Regions from separate parts of the Schaedlerella sp. genome, predicted to be linked through region 2. Evidence: predicted binding sites of a transcription regulator. Region 2 holds the regulator's gene; each other region holds the start of a gene.
The links. The regulator HrcA, encoded in region 2, represses chaperone genes, less so after heat shock. The targets are predictions, from matches to a motif close to TGTTAGCACTCNNNNNNNNNGAGTGCTAACA.

Region 1 (6,047 bases), on a different contig from region 2:
GAAAGGGAAGCCCTGGGCAAAAATACAGCTATCAGTTTGCGAATAAAAAGTTCAGGAATACAGGCGGGAATAAGGCGCAGAGGAAACTGACATCCGGAAGAGCCAAGGTGGGAGTGACGCTGTTCCTGCTGGCGCTTTTTGTGATCAAGGTGGGCAAAAATTATTTCGATGAAAATGGCCGGCATTTTGGAGGCCTGGGAGAACCGGAATATGTGGGACCCTATGAATACGTGGAGCGAGAGCTGTCCGAGACGGGGGAGCACTATGAGACAGAGCTTGGCCAGGGGGAATACCTGGTAGGAGTCCATCTGCCGGAGGGAAGTTTTACCGCAGAGCTTCTGGACGGCAGAGGCGGGCTGAGCCTGGAGGATATGGAAAACGGAATCTATATCTGGCAGGCTTTCGGAACCCAGGCAGAGTATGACGAGCTGCAGGTTTTGGAGGATGTCCGCCTTTATAAGGGGGCACATGTTACGATTAAGGACGCCATGCTCCTGAGAATGACTACGGAAAACGGACAGACAGAAGATATGGAGTTTGTGGAGAACCCGATGACGGAATCCGTTTCCCTTGAAAAGGATGAAACCCTGGAAGCAGGAGAAGGCATTGTCCCGGGAGTGTATGATCTTCATGCGGTAACTTCTGAGGAAGCCGACTGGGGGACCCTTCGGTGCAGAATATCGGACGATGCCTATGAGGACGGGTATTATGAAGTGTCGTACTGGCTGAGCGGGGAAGAAATGGACGATACTTACCGGAATCTGTATCTGAAGGAAGACATGGAGATCACGGCGGAGGACATTTCGTTCGAGCTGACGCCCAGCGAGGTGATCGGGACCGGAGACTACGAAGAATATTATCAATACTATTAATGCAATTAGATATATCACAAAGAAGAGGTGTATATATGGCGAATCAAATATCTGACGAAACGATGGAGTATGTGGGGATTCTGGCGAAGCTGGAATTGTCCGGGGAGGAAAAAGAGGCCGCAAAGGCGGATATGGAAAAGATGCTGGACTATATCGATACATTGAATGAGCTGGATACTTCGGCGGTGGAGCCCATGTCCCATGTATTTCCGGTCTGCAATGTGTTCCGGGAGGATGTGGTCACCAACGGCGATAATAAGGAGCAGACGCTGGCGAACGCGCCTCTCAGGAAAGAGGACAGCTTCGAAGTGCCGAAGACAATCGGATGATTCGGAAGGCAGTCTGCAAAGGCTGGTTTGTACTAAAACATAAAGGGCGGTGAAGGCAATGGATTTATTACACCTGACAGCGATAGAGCTGGGCAGAAAGATTAAAACCCGGGAAGTGTCCGTGACGGAGGCCGTGAAAGCGGTTTTGGAGCAGGCAAAGGAAATGGAACCGGAGATCAACAGCTATGTAACACTAGATGAGGCGGGAGCGCTGATGCAGGCAGAGGCGGTACAGAAGCGGATCGACAGCGGAGAATTGACCGGGCCTCTGGCGGGCGTTCCGGCGGCTGTCAAAGACAACATGTGTATCGAAGGGAAGCTGACTACATGCAGTTCAAAAATCCTTTCCAATTTTCATCCTGCATTTACGGCGGAGGCAGTCAAGAATCTGCAGAAAGCCGGGGCGGTGATCGTCGGAAAGACCAATATGGATGAATTTGCCATGGGGAGCACGACGGAGACTTCCTACTATGGGCCGACGAAAAATCCTCATAATCTGATGCATGTGCCGGGGGGCTCCTCAGGAGGCTCCTGTGCGGCGGTGGCGGCTCAGGAATGCTGGTACGCGCTGGGGTCTGACACAGGCGGTTCCATCCGGCAGCCCAGTTCCTTTTGCGGAGTGGTAGGATTGAAACCAACCTACGGCACGGTTTCACGTTACGGGCTGATCGCATACGGCTCCTCCCTGGATCAGATCGGGCCGGTGGCAAGGGATGTATCGGACTGCGCGGCCGTCCTGGAGGCTATTGCGTCTCATGACGAGAAGGACAGCACCTCCATACAGCGGAAGGATTATGATTTTACCTCCGCGCTGGCGCGCGACGTGAAGGGAATGAAGATCGGGATTCCCAGGGATTATATGCGGGAAGGGCTGAATCCGGAGGTGGCTGATGCTGTCTGGAAAGCGGCTAGGGTATTGGAGGAACAGGGGGCCGTGATTGAGGAATTTGATCTGAGCCTGGTAAAATACGCGATCCCGGCATATTATGTGATTGCGTCCGCAGAGGCCAGCTCAAACCTGGAGCGCTTTGACGGTGTCAAATATGGCTACCGCGCGGCGGACTATGAGGGACTTCACAATATGTATAAAAAGACCCGTTCCGAAGGTTTTGGAGCGGAGGTGAAACGCCGGATCATGCTGGGCTCCTTTGTACTCAGCTCCGGATATTATGATGCATATTATCTGAAAGCGCTGCGCGTCAAGGCGCTGATCAAACAGGCATTTGACAGGGCGTTTGAAAGCTATGATCTGATCCTGGGACCGGCGGCGCCCACTACGGCGCCGGAGCTGGGAAAGAGCCTGCAGGATCCTCTGAAAATGTACTTGGGGGATATCTATACGATTTCTGTAAATCTGGCGGGATTGCCGGGGATGAGCGTCCCGATTGGAAGGGACCGTAAAGGGCTTCCTGTAGGCATGCAGCTGATCGGGAACAGCTTTCAGGAGAAAACGCTGATCCGGGCGGCATATACCTACGAATGCGCGACAGAGAAGCAATTCGAGGTGTCGGCGGATGTGAGGGCAGGAGCAGGAATGGCTGCCGGCCGGGCCGGAGATTGCGGCAGAGCCTGCAGGCAGACCGGAGACCCCGGGGACTCGGCATTTCAGGAAAAATCAGAGATGCCGGATGTACAGGCAAAATCAGGAAGGGAGGCGTAAGCGGGATGGCAAAACAGTATGAGACAGTGATCGGGCTTGAGGTCCATGTGGAGCTGGCTACCAGGACAAAGATTTTCTGCGGATGCAGTACGGCTTTCGGGGCCGCGCCCAATACCCATACCTGCCCGGTATGCACCGGTATGCCGGGTTCCCTTCCGGTTCTCAATAGACAGGTGGTAGAATATGCCATGGCGATCGGGCTTGCCACAAACTGCAGGATCACCCGGGTATGTAAGTTTGACCGGAAAAACTATTTTTACCCGGATAATCCCCAGAACTACCAGATCTCCCAGCTCTATCTCCCCATTGCCAGAGACGGCTATGTGGAGATTGAAGCGGGAGATACGAAAAAGAAGGTGCGGATCCATGAGATGCACATGGAGGAGGATGCGGGGAAGCTGATCCACGACGAATGGGATGATACCTCTCTGGTGGATTATAACCGGAGCGGTGTGCCCCTGGTAGAGATCGTGTCGGAGCCGGATATGCGTTCTGCGGAAGAGGTCATCGCATACCTGGAGAAGCTCCGCCAGATTATCCAGTATCTGGGGGCGTCAGACTGCAAGCTCCAGGAGGGTTCCATGCGCGCGGATGTGAACCTGTCCGTGCGGGAAGCGGGAAGTTCTCAGTTCGGAACCCGGACGGAGATGAAGAATCTGAACTCCTTCAAGGCAATCTCCCATGCGATCGAAGGAGAGCGGGAGCGGCAGATCGAGCTTCTGGAGGAAGGAAAGGCTGTGATCCAGGAGACCCGCCGCTGGGATGACAATAAGGAAAGCTCCTATGCCATGCGCTCCAAGGAGGATGCCCAGGATTACAGGTACTTTCCAGAGCCGGATCTGGTGCCCATTGTGATCAGCGATGAATGGATCGAAGCGGTGAAAAGCCGCCAGCCGGAGCTGCGCGCGGAGAAGCTGGAACGGTATAAAAAAGAATTCGACATTCCCCGGTATGATGCGGAGATCATTACGGAATCCAAGAGCATGGCGGATCTGTTTGAAGCAGCCACCTCAATCTGCAAAAAGCCGAAAAAGGTCTCTAACTGGCTGATGGTGGAAACCATGCGGCTGATGAAGGAACATGGGATGGAGCCGGAGGATCTGAAATTTTCTCCGGAAAACCTGGCGAAGCTGATCAATCTGGCTGATGCGGGGGTGGTCAATAGCTCCGTGGCGAAAGAGGTATTCGAGAAGGTCTTTTCGGAGGATGTGGATCCGGAGCAGTACGTGGAGGAGCATGGGCTGAAAACGGTCCATGACGAAGGCGCTCTGAAAGCGGTGCTGGAACAGGTGATCGCGGACAATCCGCAGGCGGTCTCGGATTACAGAGGCGGAAAGGAAAAGGCTCTGGGCGCTCTGGTCGGACAGACAATGAAGGCGATGAAAGGAAAGGCCAATCCCGGTATGGTGAATCAGATGCTTCGGGAAATGCTGGGATAAAACAAGGCTATTTTGATAATGAAATAAGGACTTTACACTCAAAATCCCCTTTGATATAATGAGGATATCTCGTACACGATTTCTATTCTTAAAAGGGAGGTGTTACTATGGGTATGACGAATAAGCAATTTCAGGGATTTATCAGGCTTGCGTTAGCTCAGATCGAAAGGGCTTTAAGTGCTACGCCGGATAATAAAGAATTGCAGGAATTAAAGGCGATTTTCCAGCTTATGCTGGAGGACGGAGACTGAACGTTCAGCTTTATATAGTTTTTATATTTACTTTATGAATTTATTAGCACTCACTTCAAAAGAGTGCTAATTTTATGTTGACTTTTTAAAATTCCTGTATTAGAATATCATCTAGGTCAAGAAAAAGGACACAGGTTCACAAGGTATATGTCGAATCATAAAGATCATAGAAAAGGAGTGTTTTACATGGGAACAAAAAAAGGCAATTTATCCATTGACAGTGAGAATATATTTCCAATAATCAAGAAGTGGGTGTATTCTGACCATGATATTTTTATGAGAGAGCTGATCTCCAATGGATGTGACGCCATCACGAAACTGAAAAAGCTGGATATGATGGGCGAATATGAGATGCCGGAGGATTACAAGGCGAAGATCCAGGTGATCGTCAACCCGGAAGAGAAGACATTAAAGTTCATTGACAACGGTCTTGGAATGACCGCGGATGAAGTAGAAGAGTATATTACGCAGATCGCGTTCTCCGGAGCGACCCAGTTCCTGGAGAAGTATAAGGATAAGACGACGGAAGATGAGATGATCGGACACTTCGGACTGGGATTCTATTCCGCGTTCATGGTTGCCGATGAGGTACACATTGATTCCCTGTCCTACCGTAAGGATGCCGTACCGGTACACTGGGTCAGCAACGGCGGCACAGAGTATGAGATGCAGGACGGCAGCAAGCAGGAGGTGGGGACGGAGATCACCCTGTTCTTGAATGATGACAGCCTGGAATTTGCCAATGAATACCGCGCAAGAGAAGTGCTGGAAAAGTACTGTTCCTTCATGCCGGTGGAGATCTTCCTGTCCAAGGCGAATGCGGAGACGGAGTATGAGACTATCGACGAGGCGGACGTGCTGGAGACAGACGAAGTGGTAGAGCATATCACGGAGGAGCCGAAGGAAGGCGAAGAGGGCGAGCCGAAGAAGAAGGCGAAGATCGTGAAGCGTCCGGTTTCCCTCAGTGATACCCATCCGCTGTGGGGCAAGAACCCAAGCGACTGTACGAAGGAAGAATATATTGAATTTTACCGCAAGGTATTTTTGGATTATAAGGAGCCGTTGTTCTGGATCCACCTGAATATGGACTATCCGTTTAATTTGAAGGGAATCCTGTATTTCCCGAAGATCAATACGGAATACGATTCCATCGAAGGAACCATCAAGCTGTACAACAACCAGGTATTTATCGCAGACAATATCAAGGAAGTGATCCCGGAATTTCTGATGGTATTAAAGGGCGTTATCGACTGTCCGGACCTGCCGCTGAACGTATCCAGAAGCGCGCTGCAGAACGACGGCTTTGTGAATAAGGTTGCGGACTATATTTCTAAGAAGGTTGCGGACAAGCTGAACGGCATGTTCAAGACCGACAAGGAAAACTACGAGAAGTACTGGGATGATATCAGCCCCTTCATCAAGTTCGGCTGCTTAAAGGATGAGAAGTTCGGAGACAAGATCAAGGGCTCGATCCTCTATAAGAACCTGGAGCATAA
Region 2 (6,047 bases):
CCGCTGCTTCTTTGACTGCCTTATCGATGTCTTCATCAGACATGTTGGAGCCTGCAGTGATCGTAATATGCTGCTCTTTTCCGGTTCCAAGATCCTTTGCGGATACATTAACGATACCGTTGGCATCGATATCGAATGTCACCTCGATCTGCGGGATTCCGCGCGGAGCCGGCGGGATTCCGTCGAGACGGAACTGTCCCAGAGACTTGTTGTCTCTCGCGAACTGACGCTCACCCTGTACCACGTTGATGTCAACTGCGGTCTGATTATCTGCCGCCGTAGAGAATACCTGGCTCTTCTTTGTCGGAATGGTGGTGTTTCTCTCAATCAGCCTGGTTGCCACTCCGCCCATGGTCTCGATGGACAGAGACAGCGGGGTAACGTCCAGCAGAAGGATATCGCCTGCGCCGGCATCCCCTGCCAGCTTGCCGCCCTGTACGGATGCGCCGAGGGCAACACACTCGTCCGGATTCAGAGACTTGCTCGGCTCTTTTCCGGTCAGCCGCTTTACTTCCTCCTGTACCGCCGGGATACGGGTAGAACCGCCTACCAGCAGTACCTGCCCCAGCTCGGAAGCAGTGATTCCCGCATCAGACAACGCACGTCTTACCGGCTCTGCTGTCTTCTCTACCAGGTCATGTGTAAGCTCGTCAAATTTTGCTCTTGTCAGGTTCATATCAAAATGCTTCGGTCCTTCGGATGTTGCTGTGATGAACGGAAGGTTGATGTTGGTAGTCGTCGCGGATGAAAGTTCCTTTTTCGCCTTCTCTGCCGCTTCCTTCAATCTCTGCAGCGCCATCTTGTCGTTGGATAAGTCTACGCCTTCCTTGGACTTGAAATCAGACAGCATGTAATCTGTTACCTTCTGGTCAAAGTCATCCCCGCCCAGTCTGTTGTTGCCGGCTGTGGAAAGCACCTCAATGACGCCGTCGCCGATCTCAATGATAGATACATCAAACGTACCGCCGCCCAGATCATATACCATGATCTTCTGTTCCTTTTCATTATCCAGTCCGTAAGCAAGCGCTGCCGCTGTAGGCTCGTTGATGATACGCTTTACATCCAGACCTGCGATCTTACCCGCATCCTTGGTCGCTTGGCGCTGCGCGTCATTAAAGTATGCCGGTACGGTAATCACAGCCTCAGTTACTTTTTCTCCCAGATATCCTTCCGCGTCTGCTTTGAGCTTCTGCAGGATCATTGCGGAAATCTCCTGAGGAGAATATCTCTTGTCATCAATCGTCACTTTATAATCGGAACCCATCTCTCTCTTGATAGAAGAAATGGTCTTGTCAGCGTTGGTCACTGCCTGACGCTTTGCAGGCTCGCCCACCAGACGCTCTCCTGTCTTTGTAAATGCCACGACTGACGGTGTGGTCCTTGCGCCTTCCGTATTCGCGATCACTGTCGGCTGTCCGCCTTCCATGACGGCAACACAGCTGTTTGTAGTACCCAAGTCAATACCTATGATTTTTCCCATGATCAATTCCTCCTAGTTTTTGTGAATTAAAAATGCTTAATTAGCTACCTTTACCATGCTGTGCCGTACGACACTGTCACGGTATGTGTATCCCTTCTGGAATTCCTCGGCTATAATGTTCTCGCCCAGTTCCTCGTCCTCCACATGCATGACCGCGTTGTGGAAATCCGGATTGAATTCCTGGCCCACTGCTTCGATTGGTTTTACCCCGACCTCTTCCAGTGTAGTCATCAACTGCTTGTAAACCTTCTCCATTCCTTCCAGGATCGGGTTTTTCTTTTCTTCCTCCGGCACTGCTGCCAGGCCGCGTTCAAAATTGTCCACGACGGGAAGAATTTTATTTATGATATCTTTCGCGCCGATCTCGTACATCTGGGATTTCTCCTTATCTGTACGCTTGCGGAAGTTATCAAACTCTGCCATCTGACGGGTAAGCCGATCCGTCAGCTCCTCGATCTTTTCGTCCTTTTTATCTTTTTTATTCTTCTTTCCGAAAAGCTTTCTGCCTTTCTTCTCTTCATCCTGCCCCTCTTCCTCAGATTCCTCCTCCGAGGGTTCTCCGGAATCTTCCTCCTCAGCCGCGTCTTCCTCTGCTGAAGTATCCGCTTCCTCCGCGCAGTCTGTCTCTTCCTCCGGGTCCTCACTCTCCTGTGCCTGCTCCCGGGCTGCCTGTTCTGCTTTTGCCTTTGCTTCTTCCACGGCTTCCTTTACCATGTCTTCCTTGGTCATCTTTTCTTCCACCAGCTTCACCTTCCTAAATTAATCTTCATCCAAATCTTTCTTGTTGATCGCATCCAACTTACTCTGCAAGGTCGTCAGCGTCTTCATGACGTGTTCATAATCCATCCGCTTGGGACCGATGATGCCGATCGTTCCCTTCATCCCGTCTCCCAGATCGTAGGTTGCCGTAACGACACTGCAGTCACGCATCGTCTTCACCGGCGCTTCATCGCCGATATAGACCTGGATCCCATGATTCTCTTCACTGGATAAGGTCTCAGTTACCAGTTCCGCCAGCTGCTGCTTCTCTTCAAATGCATTGAGGATCTCCTGTGCATTCTGCTTGTCACTAAGCTCCGGATACTTGAATATGTTGGTCGCCCCGCTTGTGTAGATCTCCATATCATCCTCCACATGGATGATATCCGCCACCGCATCCAGCACATTGCTGATGACATTACTGTGGATACCGGCCTGCTCCTTCAGCCGGGCGATCAGTCCTAAGTTGATCTCTTCGATGGACATCCCGTTCAATGTAGTATTCAAAAGCATGTTCAGCTTGAGCAGTGTCTCGTTGCCGAGCATCTCTCCCACATTGATGATCTTATTCTTGATCACATTGCCGCTCATCACGATCACTGCCACGATCTGCCGCGCGTCTACCTGGGACAGCTGGATGAACTTTAACGTATTCCTCCTGTTCACAGGGGAGGATACCAGGGTTGCGTAATTGGTATTCGCAGCCAGAACCTTCGCCGCCTGCTTGAGTACCTTCTCCACCCGATCCGTCTTCTCAAGCATCACGCTCTTGAGTTCTTCCAGTTCCTGTTCCTTATCCTGCATCAGCATATCTACATATAAACGGTATCCCTTATCTGAAGGAATCCGTCCGGCGGAAGTATGGGGCTGAAATATATAACCCAGATCTTCCAGATCCGCCATCTCATTGCGGATCGTTGCAGAACTCAGCTTCAGATCCGTTGATTTGGAAAGGGTCCTGGATCCGACCGGTTCCCCGGTCTCCAGATAATTCTGGATGATAGCCCGTAATATAGTATGCTTTCTCTCACTCAGCTCTACGACTGCCATCATATTCCCCCTTTCTTCTGCGGATCATCTTCTACATTTTATAAAAAGCTCTTGTTTTTTTCTATTAGCACTCCCTCGATTTGAGTGCTAACATCTTACGTATATTAAGATAGCACCTTGATTTCCGTTTGTCAACATACTTTATATATTTTTTATCTTTTTTACTTCCCCTTGCTATTCTCCGGAAAATATCGTAATATATTTTTGAAAAAAGCTGGAGGTTCACATTATGAAAAAGCTGTGGGAATTATATGTTACATTTCTTCGTGTGGGCGGCCTTACGTTCGGCGGAGGCATGGCGATGCTGCCCATGCTGAAAAAAGAGGTCATCGAAAAAAAAGGCTGGACCAACGAGGAAGAGCTGCTGGATATCTATGCCATCGGGCAATGTACCCCGGGCATCATCGCAGTCAACACCTCGACCTATATCGGCTATGAACAGGCCGGGATCATCGGCGCCGTCTGCTGTACCCTGGGTATGGTCACCCCATCCCTGATCATCATCACTCTGATCGCCACCATATTAAATCGGTTTATCGCGGAGCCCCTGGTGGTCCACGCGCTGTCCGGCATCCGGGTCGCGGTCTGCGCCATGATGCTCAATACGGTCATTTCCCTTGCCAGAGCAGGGATCAAGGACAAGCTAGGAGTGCTTTTGTTCCTGGCCGGCTTTCTTCTTGCTACGTTCTCACCGATTCCTACGATCGTGCTGGTTGTGTGCGCGGCTGTGATCGGAATCTTCGTAAATATCAGAAAGGAGAAGGCTGGATCATGATCTATCTGACTTTATTTATAGAATTTTTCAAAATCGGTTTATTCTCCATCGGCGGCGGCATGGCTACAGTGCCTTTCCTGATGGATCTGGCGCAGAAATACCCCTGGTTCACTGCTTCCGAGCTGGCGGATATGATCGCCATCAGCGAGAGCACGCCCGGCCCCATCGGAATCAATATGGCCACTTACGCAGGCTTTCACGCTGCCGGGATTCCGGGCGCCGTCCTGGCCACCCTGAGCCTGGTTTCTCCTGCTATCATTATCATTGTCATAATCGCAAAATTTATGTCTGATTTCAGTGAAAACAAATATGTCCGTGCCGCATTTTACGGCATACGTCCCATGATCGCGTCGCTGATCGGATATGCTGTATGGCAGATTGCTGTCATTACCTTTGCAGACCTGACACAGCCAAGGCCTGTGTTCCATTACTCTTCCATGGGCATCTGTCTTGTGGTCTTTCTGCTGCTGCAGTGGAAGCCATTAAAAAAGCTCCACCCGATCCTCTGGATCGGCTGCGGAGCCATACTTGGGATTTTATTCCGGCTGTAAAGATCTGATAACGCCTGCACCCTCTGATGGATGATATCCTGTGCGGCTGGACGATACTCACAGCAGATTTCCGACCGTAAGTGTATCTGGCGCTCAGGATATATCACTTCCGGGAACAGGCGTATTTTTGATAATCTTCCGAAAGGATCTGTGCCAGTTCTTTCACAGATTTCTCACCAGTTCTTTTAAAACGTTCTCGCAGCGCAGGATGTCTGCTATGGGAACAGATTCCTGAGGCTTGTGAGCCAGCTCCAGGTCGCCCGGACCATAGGACATCGTGTTTTTGTTTCCCAGTTTTCCCGCAATCACCGCAGTATCCGTATATCCTGGAAATACCCCTGTTTCTGCGGGCCTTCCTTCCACCTTTCTGCAGGAATCCTGGAGCCTGCTGAACAGCTCGGAAGTCTCGTCCATCTCAATAGCGGGACGGTCCCCGGTGATCCGATAGGTCACCTTTGCCTTAGGAACCGCTTTCTCTGCCTCCTCCGCCGCTTTTTTCACCATATGCTCCCCGTCCTCCTTTGTATAAGGAGGGACAAGCCGCATATCCACAGTTACCGTACACTGCTCCGATACCACATAGGGCTGGCTTCCGCCCGAAATCCGGCCAAAAGAGACCGTCGACGCTCCCATCTGCGGATGCCGCGCAAGCTGCGTAAAATCTTTTCGTATACTAGAGATGACCTCTGCCATCGCCGCAATGGCATCTGCCCCCTTCCATGGCGTCGCTGCATGGGCCGTGATCCCCTCCACGGATATTTCGAACCAGAGACGCCCCTTATGGGCCGCCTGCAATTCCCCGTTGGTAGGCTCCATATCCAGTACCAGAGAGTCCCTTGCAATCCATCCCGATTCGATCGCTTTTTCCGCCCCGGCCATATTTCCCTCTTCATCTACCGTACCAATCACCTTCAAGGTCCGACCGGCCATATTTCCATCCCGAAAATGCTCCGCAGCACTTTGAAATGCGGACAGCGCACAGGCAAACCCGGATTTCATATCGCAGGAACCCCGACCGTACAGCCGATTTCCCCTGATCTCCCCGGAAAATGGGTCTTCCTCCCATCCACTGCCTGCCGGGACGGTATCCATATGGCAGATAAAGATGCATTCCGGCTTTTCTTCCTTTCCCGGCAGGGAAAGCATCACATTATTCCTGCCAGGAAGCACTTCCTCTGTCCGAATCGTGACACGGTCATTCGTGTTTTGAAGCTCTTGTCCAAAAGAAAGCAAAAACTGTTCCATCCCTTTTTCACCGGTACCCGGATTCGTACTGTCGATCCGTACCATCTGTTGCGTCAGCTTAACCGCAAGTTGATTTTGTTCCATGATCTTCCTCCATATCCTTCCCCGTGAGCAGGTACATTTTTCATCATCTAAGACAGCAGGAACTGTGCAAATACGTAATTGCTGATATCAATTCCTCTCTTTG
Region 3 (6,047 bases), on a different contig from region 2:
AATGTGGGGAGGTCATGTATAATGGCAGGTATAATAATATGGTGAAAGGTTACGATAGATTTATGAAAAAGATACTCATTGTGGAAGATGACAAAGGCCTGAATGACGGTCTTGTATATGATCTGCGGGAGGAGGGCTATGAGGTGTCCTCCGCGCTGACAGCTATGCTGGCTCTGAAAACATTCCGGCTGCAGGAACCTGATCTGGTGCTGATGGATGTGAACCTGCCGGACAGCGACGGCTTTACCCTCTGCAGCCAGATGAAAAGGCTGAGGGATGTGCCGGTTATTTTCCTGACGGCCCGTGACTTGGAGCAGGATGAAATGCGTGGGTTCGACTGCGGCGCCGACGACTATATGACGAAGCCGTTCAGCATGGCGCTGCTCCATAAAAGGATCGGTGCCGTATTGAAACGTTCCGGCAGGGGGAGGGAACAGAATCTCTATTCGGACGGCCATTTGACCGCGGACTTTGATAAGGCAGATGTGACACTGGATGGAAAGCCGCTGACTCTGACACCGACAGAGTATAAGCTGATGAAGCTGTTCATCGACCAAAGGGGAAAGGTCCTGACACGGCAGATGATCCTGGAGAAGCTGTGGGACGCCAATGGAAATTATGTGGATGAGCATGCGCTGACCGTAAACATCGGACGGCTGCGCAGAAAAGTGGAGCAGGACGGGAACAAATATATCAAGACGATTTACGGGATGGGGTATATGTGGGAGGTTCGTGATGCGTGATCCATTTTCATTCCGACGGCAGAACCGCTGTGCGATTTGTATCTGTATCCTGATGCTGCTGTCAATCCCGATCCTTTTGTGCTTTCAAATAGATTGGGCGGCTTATGTGGTTCTGGCAGCAGGCGGGATTGCATTTTTCGTATTGTTTCACGCGTACCAGCGCAAGGTCATGGACTTTTTCGATGAGGTCAATGAAGGCATGGATCAGATGCTTTCCGGGAGAAGCGATGTTCCGCTTCCGGAGGTAGAGGATCAGGAGAATCTATTTGCCCGCTTTGTGTCAAAGCTGTCGAGGCTCTACGAAGCCCTGCGGATCGCCGAAGCCGGTGCGGATGAGGAAAAATGCGTGATGCAGGGAATGGTCGCGGATCTTTCCCACCAGATCAAGACCCCGGTCGCGAATATAAAAATGGATCTGGAGCTGCTTTCCGCCAGAAAAATGCCTCCGGATCAGCAGCAGGAATTTTTGGGACGGACGCTGCACCAAGCAGATAAGATGGATTTTCTGATCCAGTCCGTCATTAAGATGAGCCGGCTGGAAAGCGGCGCGATCCGGATTCTTCCCCAGCAGGCCGATTTTGCGGTGACTCTGGCAAATGCGCTGCTGAGCGTGAGCACGGCGGCAGACCGGAAGGGAATCGAGATCGCCGTGGACTGTCCTCAGCCGTTTCCGGTCCGGCATGACCCGAAATGGACGGAGGAAGCGGTCTTCAATCTCCTGGATAATGCGGTCAAATATTCTCCGGAGGGAGGAACCATAGAGGTGCGGGTAGAAATGCGTGAGGCCGGGGCGTACCTGTCGGTCACGGATCACGGAATGGGTATCCCGGAAGAATGGCAGGGGGCTGTCTTTTCCAAATTTTTCCGTGTGCCTGCAGTCCACAATCTGCCCGGCGCAGGTGTAGGGCTGTACCTGACCCGGCAGATCCTGGAAGCCCAGGGGGGATATGTGACGGTGAGATCGACTGTAGGAGAAGGGAGCACGTTTGCGGTGCGATTCCTGTGAATAATAAATAAATTATTACTATTCACAGCTGCTTCACACACATGTGTACAGAAAATCTGCCGCTGGCAGATTTTCTGTATGCTAAGGCAAAAACAGTCAGTAAATAGTAACAATAAATCAAGATAAATTAGCACTCACCTCTTGACAGTGCTAACAACTTCTGTTATTGTTATATTGTCAATAGAACAACATAACAATCCATTCACAGCAAACTGTTGCTGCAAAAGAGGAGGTTTCAGTATGAATATAAATAAATTTACGCAGAATTCCATGCAGGCAGTGCAGGCCTGCGAGAAGTTGGCCTATGATTACGGCAATCAGGAGATCGCGCAGGAGCATCTGCTGTATGCGCTGATCACGCAGGATGACAGCCTGACCTTAAAGCTTTTGGAGAAAATGGGCTTCCAGGCATCCTACATCGTGAACCGTGTGGAAGAGCTGCTTGCGAAGCGTCCCAAGGTGCAGGGAGGCAAGGTCTTTGTAGGACAGGATCTGAACAATGTGCTGATTCATGCGGAGGATGAGGCATCGCAGATGGGAGATGAATATGTCTCCGTGGAGCATCTTTTCCTGGCGCTTTTGAAGTATGCCGGCCGGGAGATGAAGGCATTTCTGAAAGAAATGGGTATCAGCCGGGAGGGTTTTCTGCAGGCATTGTCCTCTGTCCGGGGCAACCAGCGGGTGACCAGCGACAATCCGGAGGCGACATACGATACCTTGAATAAGTACGGCCAGGATCTGGTGGAGCGTGCCCGGGATCAGAAGCTGGATCCGGTCATCGGACGTGACGAAGAGATCCGGAATGTGGTCCGGATCCTGTCCCGTAAGACGAAGAACAATCCGGTGCTGATCGGAGAGCCGGGCGTCGGCAAGACAGCCGTAGTGGAAGGGCTTGCCCAGCGGATCGTAAAGGGAGACGTGCCGGAAGGACTGAAGGAGAAGACCATTTTCTCCCTGGATATGGGCGCCCTGGTTGCCGGAGCAAAATACCGGGGAGAATTTGAGGAGCGTCTGAAGGCTGTGTTGGAGGAAGTGAAGAACAGCGACGGCAGGATCATCCTTTTCATTGACGAGCTGCATACGATCGTAGGCGCGGGCAAGACAGACGGCGCCATGGATGCGGGCAATATGCTCAAGCCCATGCTGGCCCGGGGGGAGCTGCACTGTATCGGCGCTACCACGCTGGACGAGTACCGCCAGTATATCGAAAAGGATGCGGCGCTGGAGCGGCGGTTCCAGCCGGTGATGGTGGAGGAGCCTACGGTGGAGGACGCGATCTCCATCCTCCGGGGACTGAAAGAGCGATATGAAGTATTCCACGGTGTGAAGATCACGGACAGTGCGCTTGTGGCGGCGGCCATGCTTTCCCATCGGTATATATCCGACCGATTCCTGCCGGATAAGGCCATCGACCTGGTGGACGAGGCATGTGCGCTGATCAAGACGGAGCTGGATTCCATGCCCACGGAGCTGGACGAACTGAGCCGGAGGGTGATGCAGCTGGAGATCGAAGAGGAGGCTCTGAAAAAGGAAGACGACCGTCTGAGCCAGGAGCGCCTGATCCATCTGCAGGAAGAATTGGCAGAGCTGCGGGAGGAATTTTCCGGGAAAAAGGCTCAGTGGGATAATGAAAAATCCTCTGTGGAGCGGGTGCAGAAGATCCGGGAGGAGATCGAGCAGGTCAACAAGGAGATTCAGAAGGCGCAGCAGGATTACGACCTGAATAAGGCGGCGGAGCTGCAGTACGGCCGGCTGCCTCAGCTGAAAAAGCAGTTGGAATCCGAGGAAGAGCGGGTAAAAGAGAAGGAGCTTTCTCTGGTACATGAAGCCGTGACGGATGAGGAGATCGCCAGAATCATTTCCCGGTGGACGGGGATCCCGGTGGCCAGGCTGAATGAAAGCGAACGCAGCAAGACCCTGCATCTGGGGGATGAACTGCATAAGCGGGTGATCGGCCAGGAGCAGGGCGTGGAGCTTGTGACAGAGGCCATCATCCGGTCCAAGGCCGGGATCAAGGATCCTTCCAAGCCCATCGGGTCCTTCCTGTTCCTCGGCCCCACCGGCGTAGGCAAGACCGAGCTGGCAAAGGCGCTGGCGCAGAGCCTGTTTGACGATGAAAACAATATGGTCCGGATTGATATGAGCGAGTATATGGAGAAATATTCCGTATCCCGCCTGATCGGAGCGCCTCCGGGATATGTCGGATACGACGAGGGCGGCCAGCTTACCGAGGCAGTCCGCAGGAAGCCTTACTCTGTGGTGCTGTTTGATGAGGTGGAAAAAGCACATCCGGATGTATTCAATGTGCTTCTGCAGGTATTGGATGACGGGCGGATCACCGATTCCCAGGGGCGGACGGTGGACTTTAAGAACACCATCCTGATCATGACCTCCAACATCGGAGCGCATTTCCTGCTGGAAGGCATTCAGGAGGACAGTACGCTGACAGAGGAAAGCCAGTCCATGGTGATGAACGAGCTGAGGGCCCATTTCCGACCGGAATTTCTGAACCGGCTGGATGAGATCATCATGTTCAAGCCTCTGACCAAATCCAATATCAGCGGGATCATTGACCTGCTGGTGGCGGATGTCAATCTGCGGCTGTCAGAAAAGGAGCTGTCCATCAAGCTGACCGAAAGCGCCAGGAATTTCGTTGTGGAAGGCGGCTATGATCCCATGTACGGCGCGCGGCCGCTGAAGCGGTATCTCCAGAAAAATGTGGAGACCCTGGCCGCAAAGCTGATCCTGGCAGGAAATGTGGGCCGTGGAGATACGATCGTCATTGATGTGGTTGATGGGAAGCTGGAAGGACGGTGTGTGCATTGACGGGATACCTGTGTTAGCAGACACAAAAAAAGGAGCTTCGTCCGATAGGGCCAGGGCGGAGTTCTTTTTTGTGTCTTGATCTTTTCAATGGACGGGCGCGTTTCCCAAGGTGAATATCACCGGAGAATCCATTTTTCTCCGATCCTTTTTAAAGAAATAATTTATAAAAAAGAGCAGATTTGTAAAAAATAACGGCAATATGCAAGAAAAAAACGAATTTATTTGGGAAAATTTGTCGCTATTTCATTGCTTTACCGTCATGAAGGATTGACAAATCATTATTAATTTGCTATTATAATCCGCAGTGAGGAACGCTGAGTGTTTGTCATGAAGTAGTGTTCCTTATTTTTAATAGGATGTATTTCCGGGGATTCCCGTGATCACGCGCAGAGGGCTTCCTGGAATGCATTAAGATAAGGAGTGGAAAGCATGTTAAAGTACATTGCAAAGCGAATCGGTCTTGCCATAGTGACGATCTGGGCAGTTGCAACCATTACATTTTTTCTGATGAATATGGTTCCCGGCGGGCCGTTCCTTTCGGAGAAGGCGATCAGTCCGCAGGCAACAGCGGCGTTAGAGGCCAAGTACGGCCTGGACAAGCCTTTATTTCAGCAATATCTAACGTATATCGGCGATGCCCTGCACGGTGACCTCGGCGACAGCTTAAAGCAGCGCGGTCGTACCGTGATGGACATTATCTCAACGAAGTTCCCTGTGTCGGCAAGGGTGGGAGGTATCTCCGTACTGGTAGCCCTGACGCTGGGAATCCCCCTTGGCTGTATCGCAGCCCTAAAGAGAGGGAAGTTTTTGGACAGTCTGATCAGTGTGGTTGCAACCTGTGGGATTGCGGTCCCCAGCTTTGTAATCTGCACGGTGCTCCTGTATTTTTTCGGTGTTAAATTAGGAGTGCTTCCGACACTTGGAATCGGAACGTGGAAGCACTATATCATGCCGGTTATGGCATTGTCCTTCTATCCTACTGCGTATATCATGAGACTGATGCGGTCTTCCATGCTGGACGTGCTGGGACAGGATTATATGCGTACGGCGAAAGCGAAAGGCGTGTCGGGATTTGTTTCTCTGTTTAAGCATGCCCTTCGTAACGCAATCCTTCCTGTAGTGACCTATGTAGGCCCGATGCTTGCCTATACGGTAACAGGAAGCTTTGTTGTGGAAAAGATCTTTACGATCCCGGGACTTGGCGGTGAGTTCATCCGTGCTATCAACGGACGTGACTATACGCTGATTATGGGTACGACGATCTTCCTCGCGACGCTGATCATCGTGATGAACGTGGCTGTGGACATCGTATATAAGATTGTAGACCCGAGAATTAAACTAAAGTAAGGAGTGCAGTGATCATGAAAGAGAATCCGGTCAGCTTTCAACTGAAACTTAATCCTGAGGATTTCCTGCCTGCAACAGAAGAAGAGAAGCAAAGCCAGGTCATCATGCGGGAAAGTGTGAGCTTC

Region 1: the regulator HrcA is predicted to act here: its motif matches at 4,593-4,623, upstream of htpG (molecular chaperone HtpG).
Region 3: the regulator HrcA is predicted to act here: its motif matches at 1,875-1,905, upstream of clpB (ATP-dependent chaperone ClpB).

Annotation. Positions count from the first base shown of each region.
Region 1 covers NZ_JBQIKP010000033.1:29,504-35,550, forward strand. Annotated here, with positions in the region: gene ACTOY7_RS14580 (hypothetical protein) at 1-872, shown strand, start outside; gene gatC (Asp-tRNA(Asn)/Glu-tRNA(Gln) amidotransferase subunit GatC) at 908-1,201, shown strand; gene gatA (Asp-tRNA(Asn)/Glu-tRNA(Gln) amidotransferase subunit GatA) at 1,260-2,861, shown strand; gene gatB (Asp-tRNA(Asn)/Glu-tRNA(Gln) amidotransferase subunit GatB) at 2,867-4,300, shown strand; gene ACTOY7_RS14600 (hypothetical protein) at 4,408-4,551, shown strand; gene htpG (molecular chaperone HtpG) at 4,738-6,047, shown strand, end outside.
Region 2 covers NZ_JBQIKP010000019.1:32,811-38,857, forward strand. Annotated here, with positions in the region: gene dnaK (molecular chaperone DnaK) at 1-1,480, opposite strand, end outside; gene grpE (nucleotide exchange factor GrpE) at 1,517-2,209, opposite strand; gene hrcA (heat-inducible transcriptional repressor HrcA) at 2,240-3,289, opposite strand; gene ACTOY7_RS10380 (chromate transporter) at 3,519-4,064, shown strand; gene ACTOY7_RS10385 (chromate transporter) at 4,061-4,615, shown strand; gene ACTOY7_RS10390 (M20 family metallopeptidase) at 4,778-5,944, opposite strand; gene hemW (radical SAM family heme chaperone HemW) at 5,992-6,047, opposite strand, start outside.
Region 3 covers NZ_JBQIKP010000050.1:6,052-12,098, forward strand. Annotated here, with positions in the region: gene ACTOY7_RS17680 (response regulator transcription factor) at 15-743, shown strand; gene ACTOY7_RS17685 (sensor histidine kinase) at 736-1,749, shown strand; gene clpB (ATP-dependent chaperone ClpB) at 1,990-4,575, shown strand; gene ACTOY7_RS17695 (ABC transporter permease) at 5,005-5,922, shown strand; gene ACTOY7_RS17700 (ABC transporter permease) at 5,937-6,047, shown strand, end outside.